Regions from separate parts of the Pseudomonas sp. H1_D05 genome, predicted to be linked through region 1. Evidence: predicted binding sites of a transcription regulator. Region 1 holds the regulator's gene; the other holds the start of a gene.
What was found. The regulator FliA, encoded in region 1, starts transcription of late flagellar genes. The targets are predictions, from matches to a motif close to CTAAAGTTTNNNNNNNNNNNGCCGNTAA.
Positions count from the first base shown of each region.

Region 2: the regulator FliA is predicted to act here: its motif matches at 6,686-6,713, upstream of flgM (flagellar biosynthesis anti-sigma factor FlgM).

Region 1 is NZ_CP162825.1:3,654,233-3,663,143, forward strand. It holds gene flhA (flagellar biosynthesis protein FlhA) at 1-814, shown strand, start outside; gene flhF (flagellar biosynthesis protein FlhF) at 826-2,166, shown strand; gene fleN (flagellar synthesis regulator FleN) at 2,283-3,113, shown strand; gene fliA (RNA polymerase sigma factor FliA) at 3,110-3,850, shown strand; gene AB4O11_RS16510 (chemotaxis response regulator CheY) at 4,018-4,389, shown strand; gene AB4O11_RS16515 (protein phosphatase CheZ) at 4,408-5,196, shown strand; gene AB4O11_RS16520 (chemotaxis protein CheA) at 5,251-7,527, shown strand; gene AB4O11_RS16525 (protein-glutamate methylesterase/protein-glutamine glutaminase) at 7,577-8,713, shown strand; gene AB4O11_RS16530 (flagellar motor protein) at 8,713-8,911, shown strand, end outside.
Region 2 is NZ_CP162825.1:193,827-202,737, forward strand. It holds gene AB4O11_RS00930 (beta strand repeat-containing protein) at 1-15, opposite strand, end outside; gene flgE (flagellar hook protein FlgE) at 620-1,951, opposite strand; gene flgD (flagellar hook assembly protein FlgD) at 1,982-2,707, opposite strand; gene flgC (flagellar basal body rod protein FlgC) at 2,723-3,166, opposite strand; gene flgB (flagellar basal body rod protein FlgB) at 3,170-3,577, opposite strand; gene cheR (protein-glutamate O-methyltransferase CheR) at 3,950-4,777, opposite strand; gene AB4O11_RS00960 (chemotaxis protein CheV) at 4,824-5,756, opposite strand; gene flgA (flagellar basal body P-ring formation chaperone FlgA) at 5,839-6,600, shown strand; gene flgM (flagellar biosynthesis anti-sigma factor FlgM) at 6,749-7,075, shown strand; gene AB4O11_RS00975 (flagella synthesis protein FlgN) at 7,124-7,591, shown strand; gene AB4O11_RS00980 (flagellar brake protein) at 7,680-8,426, shown strand; gene AB4O11_RS00985 (MFS transporter) at 8,500-8,911, opposite strand, start outside.

The DNA.
Region 1 (8,911 bases):
CGAGATCTATCCAGATCGCGAACTGGCGATCAACCCGGGCCAGGTGTACGGCACGCTCAACGGTATCAACGCCAAAGATCCGGCTTTCGGCCTCGAGGCGGTGTGGATCGAAATCAGCCAGCGCGCCCAGGCACAATCGCTCGGTTACACCGTGGTCGACGCCAGCACCGTGGTCGCGACGCACTTGAACCAGATTCTGTACAAGCACTCCAGCGAGCTGATCGGCCACGAAGAAGTGCAGCAACTCATGCAATTGCTGGCCAAAAGCTCGCCGAAACTGGCAGAAGAGCTGGTGCCGGGTGTGGTCACGTTGTCGCAGTTGCTCAAAGTGCTGCAAGCGCTGCTCGCCGAACACGTGCCGGTGCGCGATATCCGCAGCATTGCCGAAGCCATCGCCAACAACGCCGCGAAGAGTCAAGATACCGCCGCGCTGGTGGCTGCTGTGCGGGTCGGCGTATCTCGCGCCATCGTCCAAAGCATTGTAGGCACTGAGTCGGAGCTGCCTGTGATCACCTTGGAACCAAGGTTGGAACAAATATTGCTCAATAGTCTGCAGAAGGCAGGACAAGGCTCGGAAGAGGGCGTTCTGCTGGAGCCAAGCATGGCCGAGAAGCTGCAGCGTTCGCTCATCGAAGCGGCGCAGCGTCAGGAAATGCAAGGTCAGCCGGTGATCCTTTTGGTCGCCGGCCCGATCCGCGCGATGCTTTCGCGCTTTGGCCGCCTCGCCGTCCCTGGACTGCATGTGCTGGCCTACCAGGAAATACCGGACAACAAGCAAGTGACCATCGTTGCGACAGTAGGGCCCAACGGCTGAGGTAGTGGTTTATGCAAGTTAAGCGTTTCTTTGCCGCCGATATGCGTCAGGCCATGAAGCTGGTTCGTGATGAGCTGGGCGCTGATGCCGCCATCATTGGCAACCGCCGCATTGCCGGCGGTGTCGAGCTGACGGCGGCACTGGATTACAAATTGTCGGCGCTGGCGCCACGGGTTCCGAACATGGAGCTCGAGGACGAACTGCGCAAGACCCAGTCGCGCATCGTCACCGCTCAGGCCGAGTTGAGCCTGCGTGGCGAAGCCGATGGCAATAGCAATCGCCAGATTTTCGCCGGGCTGCCGTTGACCGCCGGCCTGCCGCTGACCGCCGCTGAACCGCTGACCGAGCCGACTTACGCCGCTCCGGCGCGTCCGGCCCCGGCACCTGCGCAGTCCTCCGGTGGTATCGATCCGCGTGCACTGGATTCGATGCGCTTTGAATTGAACAGCCTGCGCGAGCTGATGGAAGTTCAGCTCGGCACCCTGGCCTGGAATCAGCTGCAAGGCAGCCGTCCGGCGCAAGCCAACCTGTATCGCCGTCTGCAACGTATCGGCCTGTCCGGCCCGTTGTCGCGCGATCTGCTGGCGATGATCACTGATATCGAAGAACCGCGTCAGGCTTGGCGCATGCTGCTCGCGCATCTGGCCCGGATGATTGCCGTACCGGAAGTCGAGCCACTGGAAGAGGGCGGTATCATTGCCATGGTCGGTCCTGCCGGCATGGGCAAGACCACTACACTCGCCAAGCTGGCCGCGCGTTATGTGCTGAAATACGGCGCGCAGAATGTCGCGCTGGTGAGCATGGACAGTTTCCGTATCGGCGCTCAGGAACAACTGAAGACGCTGGGCCGCATTCTCAATGTGCCAGTGACCCATGTCGATCCGGGCCAATCGCTGGTGCAAGCGCTGGATCCACTGCTGCGCAAACGCGTGGTATTGATCGATACTGCCGGCCTGCAAGCCAGCGATCCGGCCCTGCGCATGCAGCTGGAAAGTCTGGCCGGGCGTGGCATTCGTTCAAAAAATTATCTGGTCTTGGCAACCACCAGCCAGAAACAGGTTCTAACCGCCGCTTATCACAGTTACAAGCGTTGCGGGCTTGCCGGCTGCATCCTGACTAAACTGGATGAAACGGCCAGCCTTGGCGAAGTGTTGAGCCTGGCGATCAGTCATGAATTGCCGGTCGCGTACCTGACCGATGGCCCACGGATTCCGGATGATTTGCATCTGCCGCGCCGTCATCAACTGGTCAGCCGCGCCGTCAGCGTGCAAATGCAGGAAGAACCCAGCGAAGAAGCCATGGCTGACATGTTCGCTGATATCTATCACAGCCCGACCAAGCAGGTAGGCTGAGGTATTCATGAACAGTTTTTGTACCTACATCGATGGTCTGCCATGCATTGTTCCGGTTGTGAACGCGCAGCCAGTAATGTGGCCTCCGTCTATGCAAGACAAGGTAAAGAAATAACATGGGCAGCATGCATCCCGTACAGGTGATCGCGGTGACCGGCGGCAAAGGTGGCGTCGGCAAGACTAACGTGTCAGTGAACTTGTCGCTGGCGCTGGCAGAGCTTGGCCGTCGGGTCATGCTGCTGGACGCCGACCTGGGTCTGGCGAACGTTGACGTATTGTTGGGGCTGACCCCTAAACGCACGCTGGCCGACGTCATCGAAGGCCGGTGCGAGCTGCGCGACGTGCTGTTGCAAGGCCCTGGTGGCATTCGCATCGTGCCGGCGGCGTCCGGCACCCAGAGCATGGTGCACCTGAGCCCGGCGCAACATGCCGGCCTGATTCAGGCGTTCAGCGACATCGGTGACAATCTCGATGTACTGGTGATCGATACCGCTGCGGGTATTGGTGACTCGGTAGTCAGTTTTGTTCGCGCCGCGCAAGAAGTGTTGCTGGTGGTCTGCGATGAGCCGACCTCGATCACTGACGCCTACGCGCTGATCAAACTGCTCAACCGCGATTACGGCATGAACCGCTTCCGCGTCCTCGCCAACATGGCGCAGAGCCCGCAGGAAGGGCGCAACCTGTTCGCCAAGTTGACCAAGGTCACGGATCGCTTCCTTGACGTGGCCCTACAATACGTCGGCGCCGTGCCTTACGACGAAAGCGTGCGTAAAGCGGTGCAGAAGCAGCGCGCGGTGTACGAAGCCTTTCCGCGTTCCAAGTGCGCGCTGGCGTTCAAGGCGATCGCGCAGAAGGTCGACACCTGGCCGCTGCCCGCCAACCCGCGTGGCCACCTTGAGTTTTTCGTCGAGCGCCTCGTGCAGCAAACGGCAGGGCCCGTGCTATGACCGCAAGCGGTATGAACTACTACAAGAAGTCGGCACGTGACGCGCAGTACGAGTTGATCGAGCGTTACGCGCCACTGGTCAAACGCATTGCCTACCACTTGCTGGCGCGCTTGCCGGCGAGTGTGCAGGTCGAAGACCTGATCCAGGCCGGGATGATCGGCCTGCTTGAAGTCTCGACCAAATACGACGCCAGCAAAGGCGCCAGTTTCGAAACGTACGCGGGCATACGAATCCGCGGCGCGATGCTCGACGAAGTGCGCAAAGGGGACTGGGCGCCACGCTCGGTTCACCGCAATACCCGTATGGTCAGCGACGCGATTCGCTCAATTGAAGCTAAAACCGGCCGTGATGCTAAAGATCACGAGGTTGCGGCCGAACTCCAATTGAGTCTCGACGATTACTACGGGATTTTGAATGACACCTTGGGCAGTCGCCTGTTCAGTTTCGACGACCTGTTGCAGGACGGCGAACACGAAGGGCTGCACGAGGATGGCGCGAGTGCTCATATGGAGCCGTCACGCGATCTGGAAGATGAACGTTTCCAGGCAGCGTTGGCGGACGCGATTGCCAATTTGCCGGAGCGTGAGCGACTGGTGTTGGCGCTGTACTACGACGAAGAGCTGAACCTCAAGGAGATCGGTGAAGTCCTTGGCGTCAGTGAATCGCGGGTCAGCCAGTTACACAGCCAGTGCGCGGCCCGTTTGCGGGGGCGTTTGGGGGAGTGGCGAGCGCGCTGAAGGCAGTGTGGGGACACTGCGAACGAGGCTGGTGCGGTGATGAACGGCACCGGTCTTGCTCTGTTGTGCTCCAGACAGTCTTCGAGTGCTACGCCGGAATGATTGAAATGGCGCGTCCAGGTGCTGGGCGCGTTTAAGACTGCTTGGAGGTCGAATTGGACAAGAACATGAAAATCCTCATCGTTGATGACTTCTCAACGATGCGGCGGATCATCAAGAACCTGCTGCGTGATCTGGGGTTCACCAACACTGTCGAGGCGGATGATGGCGTGACTGCCATTCCAGTGCTCAACAGCGGAAGCATCGACTTTCTGGTAACGGACTGGAACATGCCGGGCATGACCGGTATCGACCTGCTGCGTCACGTGCGTGCCGATGAAAAACTCAAGCACTTGCCAGTGCTGATGGTGACTGCAGAAGCCAAGCGCGAGCAGATCATTGAAGCCGCTCAGGCTGGTGTAAACGGCTACGTAGTCAAACCTTTCACGGCTCAGGCGTTGAAAGACAAAATCGAGAAGATTTTCGAACGCATCGGCTGATGAACGCGCGGGGGAGCTATGGAGCATAACGAATCTTCACAGGGCGATTTCGAGTCGACCCTGAAAAAACACGCGGTCGAACTGGTCGAAAGCCTTGAAAAAGGCAGGTTCGGCGACGCTGTGCAACTGATCCATGAGCTCAATCAGACCCGTGACCGTGGCCTGTACCAGGAAGTCGGCAAGCTCACACGTGAACTGCACAGTGCGATCGTCAACTTCCAGATCGATCCGAACATGCCGCAGGCCGAGGAAGTGTCGCAAATCACCGACGCCACCGAACGCCTGGGCTATGTGGTCAAGCTGACAGAAGCCGCGGCCAACCGCACCATGGATCTGGTGGAAAGCGCCACGCCGGTGGTCAACAGTCTGGCTGATGAAGCGCAGACCTTGAGCGCCGATTGGGGTCGCTTCATGCGTCGCGAGGTCGGGGCTGAAGAGTTCCGCGAGCTGGCGCGCCGGGTCGACGGTTTTCTGTCACGCAGCAGCACGGACAACCGTGCGGTGTCGAGCAATCTCAACGACATCCTGCTGGCCCAGGATTACCAGGACCTGACCGGTCAGGTGATCAAGCGTGTGACCCAACTGGTCACCGAAGTCGAAAGCAATTTGCTCAAACTCGTGCTCATGGCCAGTCAGGTCGACCGCTTTGCGGGCATCGAACATGACCGCGCCGCGATGCTTGCAGAAAAAGATCCACAAAAACATCTCTCGCAGGGTGAAGGTCCGCAGATTCATGCCGATAAACGAGAAGACGTTGTGTCCGGTCAGGACGATGTGGACGATTTGTTATCCAGCCTCGGATTCTAGAGTTGTGGAATTTTAGGTTTTTTGGGTTTTTAGACCTGTAGGAGCACCCCATTAATGAGCTTCGGCGCCGATGAAGAGATCCTTCAGGATTTCCTGGTTGAGGCCGGCGAGATTCTTGAGCAACTGTCCGAACAACTGGTCGAGCTGGAAAGCCGTCCGGATGACGCAGATCTGCTCAACGCAATTTTTCGCGGTTTCCACACTGTAAAAGGGGGCGCCGGCTTCCTTCAGCTCAACGAGTTGGTGGAGTGCTGTCACATCGCCGAAAACGTGTTCGACATCCTGCGCAAGGGTGAGCGTCGCGTTGATGCAGAACTGATGGACGTTGTCCTCGAAGCACTGGACGCGGTGAACAGCATGTTCACTGAGGTTCGTGAGCGTGCACCGATCACCGCCGCTACCCCGGAACTGCTGGCCGCCCTGGCGCGTCTGGCCGAACCGCAATCGGCGGACGCCGCCCCGGCATCGCCGGTGGCCGAGATGATCGAAGAACTGGTCGTTGAAGGCGACTCGTCGGGCGACATCACCGATAACGAATTTGAACAACTGCTGGACTCGCTGAACGCCGTCAAGGCTGAAGCTGAAGCCCCGGCCGCTGTTGCACCTGCGCAAACGGCGGCTGAAGCCGCGAGCGACGAAATCACTGACGCCGAGTTCGAGTCGTTGCTCGATCAGTTGCATGGCAAAGGCCAGTTCGCGGCGGATGCCGTGGCACCGACCGCAGCGGCTCCAGCAGCCCCGGCGGCGGGCGACAGCTCGGATATCACCGACGACGAATTCGAAGCCCTGCTCGATCAACTGCATGGCAAGGGCAACTTTGCCGTTGAAGCACTGGAATCAGCAATTGCCTCGGCACCGGCTGCGCCAGCCGCGCCGGCAGCCGCCGCAGCCGGCAGCGATCTGATCAGCGATCACGAGTTCGAATCGCTGCTCGACGAATTGCACGGCAAAGGCAAGTTCACTGACGTTGGCGCCGCGACTGCCGGCGCTGCTTCCACGGTGGCTGCGCCTGCCGCCAAGGCTGCGGCCGCTCCGGCTGCTGCGCCAAAGGCAGCTCCCAAGCCTGAGCCGAAAGCCGAAGCGCCGAAACCGGCTGCCGCTGCTGCACCGGCTCCGGCCCGTGCTGCCGCCGCACCGCCGCCAGAAAAACCGGCGAGCGAAGCCGAAACCACCGTGCGCGTCGACACGGCCCGTCTCGACGAAATCATGAACATGGTCGGCGAGTTGGTGCTGGTGCGTAACCGTCTGGTGCGCCTGGGCCTCAACAGCGGCGACGAAGCCATGTCCAAGGCCGTGTCGAACCTCGACGTGGTCACGGCTGACTTGCAGACCGCGGTGATGAAGACGCGGATGCAGCCGATCAAGAAGGTCTTCGGGCGCTTCCCGCGTCTGGTTCGCGACTTGGCTCGTCAGCTGAAGAAAGAGATCAACCTGGAACTGGTGGGTGAAGAAACCGACCTCGACAAAAACCTTGTCGAGGCCCTGGCCGACCCGCTGGTCCACTTGGTGCGCAACGCGGTCGACCACGGCATCGAGTCGCCGGAAGAGCGCGAGGCATCGGGCAAGGCCCGTGGCGGTCGTGTTGTTCTGGCCGCCGAGCAGGAAGGCGACCACATCCTGTTGTCGATTTCCGATGACGGCAAAGGCATGGACCCGAACGTCCTGCGCGCCATCGCGGTAAAGCGCGGCGTGATGGACAAGGACGCAGCCGATCGCCTGAGCGATACCGAGTGCTACAACCTGATCTTCGCCCCGGGTTTCTCGACCAAGACCGAGATCTCCGACGTGTCCGGCCGCGGTGTCGGCATGGACGTGGTGAAGACCAAGATTTCCCAGCTCAACGGTTCGATCAACATTTACTCGACCAAGGGCCGGGGCTCGAAGATCGTCATCAAGGTACCGCTGACCCTCGCGATCATGCCAACCCTGATGGTCATGCTCGGCAATCAGGCGTTTGCGTTCCCGCTGGTCAACGTCAACGAAATCTTCCACCTCGACCTGTCGACCACCAACGTCGTCGACGGTCAGGAAGTGGTGATCGTGCGGGACAAGGCGCTGCCGTTGTTCTACCTCAAGCGCTGGCTGGTCAGCTCCGCCGCTCACGAAGAGCAGCGTGAAGGCCACGTGGTGATCCTTTCGGTGGGCACCCAGCGGATCGGCTTCGTCGTCGATCAACTGGTCGGTCAGGAAGAAGTGGTCATCAAGCCATTGGGCAAAATGCTGCAGGGCACTCCGGGCATGTCCGGCGCCACCATTACCGGTGACGGCCGCATCGCGCTGATTCTCGATGTTCCAAGCATGCTCAAGCGTTACGCCGCACGGCGTATTTGAATCCGGGGCGGCGGGACGACAACGTCCCGCTGCACCTAATGGAGTGTTTATGGCAGTCAAAGTCCTGGTGGTGGACGATTCGGGTTTTTTCCGCCGCCGCGTCTCGGAAATTCTTTCAGCGGATCCGAGCATTCAGGTGGTCGGCACCGCTACCAACGGTAAAGAGGCGATCGATCAGGCCCTGGCACTCAAGCCGGACGTGATCACCATGGACTACGAGATGCCGATGATGGACGGCATCACGGCAGTGCGGCACATCATGCAGCGCTGCCCGACCCCGGTTTTGATGTTCTCCTCGCTGACGCACGAAGGCGCCCGGGTCACCCTGGATGCGCTGGACGCCGGCGCGGTGGATTTCCTGCCGAAGAATTTCGAAGACATCTCGCGCAATCCGGAGAAGGTCAAGCAACTGCTGTGCGAGAAGGTGCATAGCATCTCGCGCAGTAATCGTCGTTTCAGTGCCTACAGCGCGCCTGCGCCGGTTGCTGCACCAGCGCCGACGCCTGCTCCGGCAGCATCGAGCTTCAGCAGCCACAGCACCAGTGCACCAACGCGTCCGGCTCCAGCTCCAGCGCCGACTCGCGCTCCAGCCGCCAGCGCCTCGTCGCCTGCACCGAAACGCAAGGCCTACAAACTGGTTGCCATCGGGACCTCGACTGGTGGCCCGGTTGCGCTGCAACGCGTGCTGACTCAGTTGCCGGCGAATTTCCCGGCGCCGATCGTGCTGATCCAGCACATGCCGGCAGCGTTCACCAAGGCCTTCGCCGAACGTCTCGACAAGCTCTGCCGCATCAGCGTCAAGGAAGCCGAGGATGGCGACATCCTGCGTCCGGGCCTGGCGTTGCTGGCACCGGGTGGCAAGCAAATGATGATCGATGGCCGTGGCGCGGTGAAAATCCTCCCGGGCGACGAGCGTCTGAACTACAAGCCGTGTGTGGACATCACCTTCGGTTCGGCGGCGAAATCCTACGGCGACAAAGTTCTGGCGGTGGTGTTGACCGGCATGGGCGCCGACGGCCGTGAAGGCGCGCGTCTGCTCAAGCAGGGCGGCAGCGCGGTGTGGGCACAGGATGAGGCAAGCTGCGTGATCTACGGCATGCCGATGGCCATCGTTAAAGCCGACCTCGCCGACGCGGTGTACAGCCTCGACGACATCGGCAAGCACATTGTCGAGGCGTGTCTCTGATGGATGTTTTAAGCCTTATCGGGATCATCATGGCGTTCGTCGCCATCATCGGTGGTAACTACCTTGAAGGTGGTCACCTCGGTGCGCTGGCCAACGGCCCGGCGGCATTGATCGTACTGGGCGGCACCATCGGTGCCGCACTGCTGCAATCGCCGATGAGCGCGTTCAAACGCGCCATGCAGATTCTGGCGTGGATCC
Region 2 (8,911 bases), 3.0 Mb from region 1:
ATAAATTACCGCCATTACATCTTCCTTGTGTGAGTGTGCTTGTGTTGGAAACTGCGTCAAATCGCCTGGCGCTGAGGACTCACCCTCTCTGATGCACGTAAGGCTTGATTGCAAAAAGGCTTGAGCATTTTGAAAAATCCGACCGCTTTGGGCTGGGGGCGGTGATGCTCGACACGATCAGAAAAATCACCGCGCACGACATCGGCCGCGCAGACGTTGCTGTGTGAACCCGACAACAGGAGAATTGATTTCAATCGGTTTGAATGAGGGGGCACTGACAGGGCAACCGGCAATGCCCGGGCAGTGCGGGCATATACGGCCCGGCCGGAGGCCGTCGAGCGCTGGCACCGCAATCGGCGCACTGACGTAATCATGACTGTTCAAAGTGTCGCATCCCTGGTGACTACTGATGGCTTCCAAGCCACCGGACCTTAGGCCCGGCTTGCAAACAGGCGGAGTGAATGAAAGTTTGACGCGCACCGCCACCGCTTCCCGAGAGTGCAAGTTCCACACCACAGCGACCGACAAACGGTAGATAGCTGAACACACGTCCCAAATACTACGCCAAAAAAAACCGACGCATTGGCGCGTCGGTTTTCAGTGCAGCTCTCAGATCACATCAGGTCATCTGAATGATGGTCTGCATGATGGTGCTCTGAGTGGAAATGGTCTTGGCGTTCGCCTGATAGTTGCTCTGGCCCTTGATCAGGTCTACCAGTTCGTTGGTCAGGTTAACGTTCGACTCTTCCAGCGAGTTGGAAGCGATCGAACCCAAGGTACCGGTTTCCGGTGCATCGTAGCCCGGGATACCCGAAGCAAACGTCTCTTTCCAGCTGGTGCCACCGATAGCCTGCAGGCCTTGTTCGTTGGTGAAGCTGGCCAGCGCAACCTGGCCGATGGCCTTGCTCTGGTTGTTGCTGAAGTTGGCGAACAAAGTACCGGTGCCGTCGATGGTCAGGTTGGTGATCTGGCCAGTGGCGTAACCGTCCTGAGTCGGAATCGAACGCGCGGTGTCAGCGTTGTACTGAGTGGTCTTGGACATGGAGATGGTCACGCCAGCCGTGTTGGCTGCTGCGCCGTTAGGTACAAAGTTACCGTTGACCACGTTGCCCGGCTTCCAATTGGCCAGCTTCAAGTCGCTGCTGATGATCGGATTGGCCGGATCCGCCGGATTAGGTGTGCTGACCTGAGTCAGATTGCCCGAACTGTCAAACGTCAGTGTCGAAGCAGTTGGAGGCGTCGTGAGTGGATTGCTACCGGTTGCATCCGGATTACGCCCGTCCACCAGGGTGTAAACCTTCCAAGTGTTTTGGCCGGTTTTCACCATGTACTGATCCATGACGTGCGAGTTGCCCTGCGAGTCGTAGATCGGAGTGCTGAAGCTCTTCGTGTACGTCTCAAGCTTGCTCGGATCAAACTTGCCGGCCGCCACTGTGTCGTTGATCACCGGCGCAGTCGAGTTCAAGTTGATGCTCGACGTCACCAGGGAAGTCGATTTCGGCGCCAGGTTCGAGGTATCGATCTTCAGGTCGGTCAACACACCGTTGATGATCTTGCCATTGGCGTCCACGCCGTAACCCTGCAGGCGCGAGGTGTAGTCGGTGTTGGTGATGTAACCGGCGTTGTCGACCTTGAACGTACCGGCACGGGTGTAGGACACCGAGCCGTTGTTGCTCATGGTGAAGAAGCCCGAACCGTTGATGCCCATGTCCAGCACGTTACCGGTGTTGTTGATGTCACCCTGGGTGAACTGCTGGGAAACATTGGCCAGGCGCACGCCGTTGCCGATCACTTTGCTGCCGCTACCCAGGCGAGTGGCCGAGTAGACGTCTTCGAATTCTGCACGGGACGATTTGAAACCGGCGGTCGCGACGTTGGCGATGTTGTTGCCGGTCACGTCCAGTTGCTTGTTGGCTGCATAGAGACCGCTAAGGCCGATATTGAAAGACATATTCCACTCCTTTGTGCCGGTTAGTCGGCTCTATATACCAATGGTTTGTACTTTGGACAGGGCAACAGTGCCCTTGCCGGACAGGTTGAGCATCAGCTCGCCGCCGGTCTGGCTGATCGTCACGCTGGTGACGGTGGCCGGCAGGTAGGTCGCCATATCGGTCGAGGTGCCATTGATCGATGCGTTGGCCTTGACGGTATAGGTACCGGTCTTGACCACGTTGCCGTCCTTGTCCTTGCCGTCCCAGGTGAAGCTCGCGCTGCCTGCGGCGCGGCTGCCCAGATCGATGGTGCGAACCACCGTGCCGCTGCTGTCGGTGATGCTGACGGTGCCGCCGGCAATCGACGACGGAACGCTGACCGAGCCGGTCATGCCTTTGCTCGGATCGTCGAGCTGAACCGAGTTGGTCTGCACGATCACATTGCGGCCCACCAGCGACGAAGCCTGCAACGCCTGCGAGGAGTTGTAGTTGCCAGCCAGCGAGCTGACAGTGCTGTTGAGGGTGGTGATCCCCTCAAGACTGCTGAACTGTGCCAACTGCGCAACGAAGGCACTGTTGTCCTGCGGATCAAGCGGGTTCTGGTTTTTCAGCTGGGTGACCAGCAATTGCAGGAACGCATCCTTGCCCAGTGCCTGGCCGCCGGTGGCGCTGTTGGTCGCCGAAGCAATGCCACCGGTGGTCGAACTGGTCTTTTTCGACGAGTTCGCCAGGATGTCATTCATGCTCAGGCTGCTAGTGGTATCGGAAACACTCATGGCAGTCGCCCCTTATTACTGACCGAGGGTCAGTACCTTCTGCATCATGGTTTTGGCGGTGTTCATCATTTCGGCGTTGGTCTGGAACGAGCGGCTCGCGGAAATCATGTCAGCCATTTCTTCCACCACGTTGACGTTCGGGTAGTAGACGTAGCCTTTGGCGTCGGCCGCCGGATGGTTCGGCTCGTAACGCGCTTCGAGGTTGCTCTGGTCTTCGACCACACCGAGCACCTGTACGCCCTGACCGGCCGCGTCCTGGCTCTGGAACAGCGAGTTGCTGCCGCTGCTCTGGCCGCCCTGGAACATGGTGGCGAATACCGGGTGACGGGCGCGATAGGTCTGGTCGATGCTCGACGAGACGGTTTCGGCGTTGGCGATGTTCGACGCCACGGTGTTCAGACGCGTGGTTTGTGCGCTCATGCCGCTGCCGGCAATGTTGAAAACGCTGGACAGGGACATGGATTACTCTCCGCGCAGGGCTGACACCAGCCCTTTGAATTTGCTGTTGAGCAGGGTGAAGCTGGCCTGGAAGCCGACGGCGTTTTCCGCGTAGTTCGACTGTTCCAGTTGAGCGTCCACGGTGTTCTGGTCGATCGACGGTTGCATCGGCGTGCGATACATCAGCGATTCGTCGCCATTGCCCAGGCCTTCAGCTTCGATGTGACGGCTGTTGGTCATGTTCAGGGCGATGGTGCCGTTCGCATTTTTCTGGGTCTGTGCTTCAAGCACTTTGGAGAAATCCAGATCCCGAGCCTTGTAGTTCGGGGTGTCGGCGTTGGCGATGTTGTTGGCCAGCACTTCGGCACGCTGGGCGCGGAAGCCCAATGCCTTTTCGTGAATGCCGAGCGCTTTATCGAAGCTGATGCTCATGTCGGGAACCTTCAGGTGACCGGTTTTTCGTAACTGAGCTTTAGCAAGCGCCGTGCCAAACCACAAAAGCCGCATAAACCGGGGCTTTGCAGAGAGTCGGCAAAGCGGCAATGCCAGAAAAGCGGCAACCGGTTTCCGCCGGATGCCGCTTTTCTGCCGCTTGCCGTCCATCTCATACACACCACGATCCCCTGTAGGAGTGAGCCTGCTCGCGATAGCGGTGTGTCAGGTACCGATGCTGCTGAATGTGCTACCGCTATCGCGAGCAGGCTCACTCCTACAGGGGGTTTATGGTGTCAGGGAGAATTTCTTTGGGCATAAAAAACGGCAGGTCTTTTTGGGACCTGCCGTTTTTTGGTGTTGCCGATACGGTTATTTCGCCTGGTAAATAATCCCCGGGCTGCACTGCACCATCTGGTAATGGTCCGGCAAACCGTTCAGCGCTTCGGAAGCGCCAAGGAACAGATAACCGCCCGGCTTCAACGTGCTGTGAATGCGCAACAGGATGTCTTTCTTCACTTCGGCAGAGAAGTAGATCAACACGTTGCGGCAGAACACGATGTCGAACTTGCCCAGCGCGGCATAGCTGTCGAGCAGGTTGAACGAACGGAACTCTACCCGGTTCTTGATCGGCGCCTTGATCACCCAGCGGCCCGGCCCTTTCGGGTCGAAGTAACGCTGCAGGCGTTCCGGCGACAAACCGCGACCGATCGCCAGACTGTCGTATTCGCCGGTCTTGCAGTTGGTCAGCATAAGACCGGACAAATCAGTGGCGACAATCTGCACGCCCATCTTCAACTGGCCGAGGTTGGTTCGCTCGAACTCGTCGATCGACATCGACAGCGAGTACGGTTCCTGGCCCGACGAGCAGGCGGCCGACCAGATCCGCAGACGCTGATTGGGGCTGGCCTTGATCGCTTCAGGCAGCACCTTGTTCTTCAAGACTTCAAACGGATAGGTGTCACGAAACCACAGGGTTTCGTTGGTCGTCATGGCATCGACCACCTGCTCGCGCAAACCGCTGCGCGGCTGGGTCTGGATGCGCTGAACCAGCTCACCCAGGGATTTGATGCCTTGCTGCTCCATCAGTTTGTTGAGACGGCTCGAGACCAGGTACTGCTTGTTTTCACCGAGCAGAATGCCACAGGCTTTTTCCAGGAAGACCCGGAACTGTTCGAAATCCAAATTACCCGTAGACAATGATGCCGCCTCTTAAATCGTGTTGACCGCCAGGAGCAAAACGCCCCTAGCTGATATCTGCTGCTTTGATCCGGTCGACTACCCGGGATGCCAGGTCATCAGGACGGAACTTGGCCAAAAAGTCATCGGCACCGACTTTCTTGACCATCGCCTGATTGAATACCCCCGACAACGAAGTATGCAGGATGATATGAAGCTTTTGCATGCGTGCGTCGCCGCGGATTTCCGCCGTCAGGGTGTACCCGTCCATCTCCGGCATCTCGATGTCGGAAATCATCATCAGGAACTCTTCTTCCGGCTTCTTGCCCTCATCGACCAGCTTGCGCAGGTAATCCAGCGCCTGTTTGCCGTCGTTCAGCGCCACCACTTCGACCCCGATTGTCTGCAGACAACGCGTGACCTGCTTGCGCGCCACCGACGAGTCATCGACCGTCAAGACACGCAATGACAGTGCCTTGGTCTGGGTCTCGACATCGACCACGCCCACCGAAATCGCTTCCGGTGTCGGCGCAACTTCCGCCAGCACTTTCTCGACGTCGATGATTTCGACTAACTGATTGTCCACCCGAGTCACAGCGGTCAGGTAGTGATCGCGACCCGTGCCCTTGGGCGGTGGATGAATCTCTTCCCAGTTCATGTTGACGATGCGCTCCACCGAGCGGACCAGGAAACCCTGGGTCTTGGTGTTGTACTCCGTGATGATCACGAACGGATTGTTCTTGTCCTTCAACGCTCCGGAACCGGTGGCCATTGCCAGATCAAGGATCGGAATGGTCGCCCCCCGGATATTTGCCACCCCGCACACGACAGGACTGGACTTGGGCATCAACGTCAGCGACGGGCACTGCAACACTTCCCGCACCTTGAACACGTTGATTCCGTAGAGCTGCTGACCGTCGAGACGGAACAACAACAGCTCCAGGCGATTCTGCCCCACCAGTTGCGTGCGCTGGTTCACCGAATCCATTACACCAGCCATGCCCAGACTCCTACACCAACGCCAAGTGTTGTTGCGACGCACATTCATTGCTAAACGGCACGGCGCTTGCTTTTTAACTCGTATGAACGCTCAAACGACATTTTTCCGACACCTGACCTCCCGCGCTCGCAAAAGCCTTTGCGCGATGTCCGCCGTCTGCTGCTTTTTCGCTGGCAGCCCTGCCATTGCTGATGCGGTTACCTTGCCTGACATGCTTATCGGCGTCACTCAGGGCTTTCTTGAGTTCACCGTAGAAGACTATCTGGCCACCAGTCAAACGGAAGGCCGCTACGAGATCGAAGTAAACCAGCTCGACCCCCGTATGCGCATGCCTATGTGCGACAAGGAATTGACAGCGACTTTGGAGAGTCCGGCACGTCCGCTGGGCCGGGTTACCGTGAAGGTCCGTTGTGAGGGCGCCTCGCCCTGGACTGTGTTCGTGCCCGCTCAAGTCCGCCTGTTTCGCGAGATTGTGACAACCACCCGACCGCTGAAACGTGCAGGGATCATCGAACCCCAAGACGTGACCCTGCGTGAACGCGACGTGAGCACGATCAACCAAGGCTTTCTGACCTCGGTAGACGAAGCGATCGGGCAGAAATTAACCCGACCAACGGTAGCCGATCAGGTCATTACTCTGGTCCATCTGGAACAGGCGGAAGTCATTCGCAAGGGTGATCAAGTGGTCATCACTGCGCGCAGCGGCACGCTCGCCGTGCGCATGCCCGGGGAAGCGCTGGCCAATGGTGGTTTGAAAGAACAGATCCGGGTGAAAAACCTCAACTCGCAACGGGTCATCAAGGCGCAAGTCACCGCGCCCGGCCAAGTGGAAGTGGCGATGTAGAAAACTGGCGCTGACCCCGGCTGTTCCCTAAACTGTGCCGCAGCAGGACACGCGCCGGCGCATGCAAGGCTCATTGTAAATGTGCCTAAAGTTTTCCAGGGGATGGCCGAAAACATGGCAAGCGTCCAAATTCCCAGAGGTTTTTATCATGGTCATCGATTTCAGCCGTTTGAACAGCTCCTCGTCACTTACGGGCAGTACACGTACCAGCAACGCCAAGGAAACCGCCGAAACCGGCACCTCCGCGCCGCTGAATACCCAGGCCGAACCGGCCAGTACCGCAAAAAGCGGGGAATCGGTACACCTCAGCAATGAGGCTCAACAGTTGCAGAAGGTCACTGACAAGCTGCGCGATCAGCCTGCTGTCGACAAAGCCCGTGTGGCCGAGTTGAAAGCCGCGATTGCCGATGGCAGCTATAAAGTCGACAGCAACCGTGTAGCCAGCAAACTGCTCAACTTCGAAGCCCAGCGCTAGGCTTTTGCCGGCGCCAGGCTTTTGGACGCTTAAAACCCAAGGCCAGCCATGCACGACACTAATTTATTGCAATTGATCAACGACGACTTTGCTCCAGCTCAACAATTGCTGGAGTTGCTGCAAACCGAATCCCTCGCGTTGCACGGTCGCGACATGCCCTTGCTGGAAAACATTCTGGCGCATAAACAGGCATTGATCATTCTGCTTGAACAGCATGGCCGCAAGCGCAGTGAAATCCTCGCCAGCCTCAACTTGCCGACAGACCGCAGCGGTCTGGAGCAACTGGCTGGCCAGTCGAGCATTGGTGAGCAGTTGTTGGCGCAAGGCGATGCATTGACCGATCTGATCGCTCAATGCCAGGCCGCCAACCTCAAGAACGGCCAGTCGATCCAGATCCAGCAGGCCGCCACGGCCAATCAGCTGAAGATCCTCACCGGTGGTGAAGCGCCGGCGCTGTACAACGCCAGCGGTACTTTTGCCAAACCCGCCGTACCGCGTCCGCTCAGCCAGGCATGAGCCGTTGATGCGCCAGCTCTATCAACCCGCGAAACATGCTGGCAAAATGCTGGCTAGTCGTCATATTTTGTCTGGAGATTGATAAACCGTGTCCAACGCCCTCAGCGCGGATGATGCTCCGCAGCCCCCTAAGGTGCTTACCACGCCACTGGAAATCTCCAGCAACCTGCGCCAGCTGCAAGAAAGCCACGATCCGCTGATCATCACCTTTCATGAGCGCAGCCAGCGCTTCCAGAGCTATCTGATCAAAGTCGACCGCGACAGCGCTACGATCGCACTGGACGAGATGATCCCGCGTGATGGCGAACGCTTCCTGCAGGCCGGTGAGCCATTCAAGGTTGAAGGTTTTCATGAAGGCGTGCGCATCGCCTGGGAATGCACCGGCACGCTGAATATCGAAGAGTCCGAGGGTGATCGTTTCTACACCGGCGCACTGCCGACTGAAGTGGTTTACCACCAGCGCCGCAATGCCTTCCGCGCGGCACTGAAACTGACCGATCTGGTCAGCGTTGAACTGGGCGGCGAAAAACTCAAGGCGCCAATCAACGGCAAACTGCTGGATATCTCCGCGACCGGCTGCAAGCTGCGTTTCGAAGGTGATATCACCGACCGCCTGCAATTGGGCCAGGTTTATGACCGCTTGATCGCCCCGCCGCTGTTCGGCAACCAGCCGATCTCCGTCGAATTGCGCTATCTGCATTTCGAAGAAAAACTCAACATCACCTTTGCCGGTCTGCGTTTCCACAACATCAGTGGCCAGGCTGCGCGCAACGTTGAGCGTTTCGTGTATCAGTTGCAACGTGAAGCACGCCGTTTCGACAAAGACGATCTCTGATTCGTTGCGGCCAATAAAAAGGGCAGTCCTTGGCGGGACTGCCCTTTTTTATGCGCGATGTTTTTTGTTCAGTTCAGGGTCTACCGCCGCTGAGATCAGGCGCGGGTTTATCGGTATCCGGTTCGACTTCTGCCGCAGGCTCTGACGGAGCATCAGCTTCAGGCTCGGGACTTGCCGGCGCCTGCACAGGGTCTTGCACCATCTGCTCCTGCACCACCTGCTCGTCTACCCGAGGATCAAGGGCCGCCACCAGCGGTGAGCTGGACATGCTGTCCGGCATGGCCACGTGATGCAGCGGCGCGTCGTCGACCTGATGCAGATTGGTCACCGCTTTCGGCCGGATCCGCCACACCAGCACCAACGCGAAGAAGCTGAAGAACGCATACAGGCTCTGGCTGCCAAACAGCTTCATCAACACGCCCGCAAGCAACGGCCCGATGCTCGCACCGACACCATAAGTCACCAGCAGCATCGCCGTCAGCGAC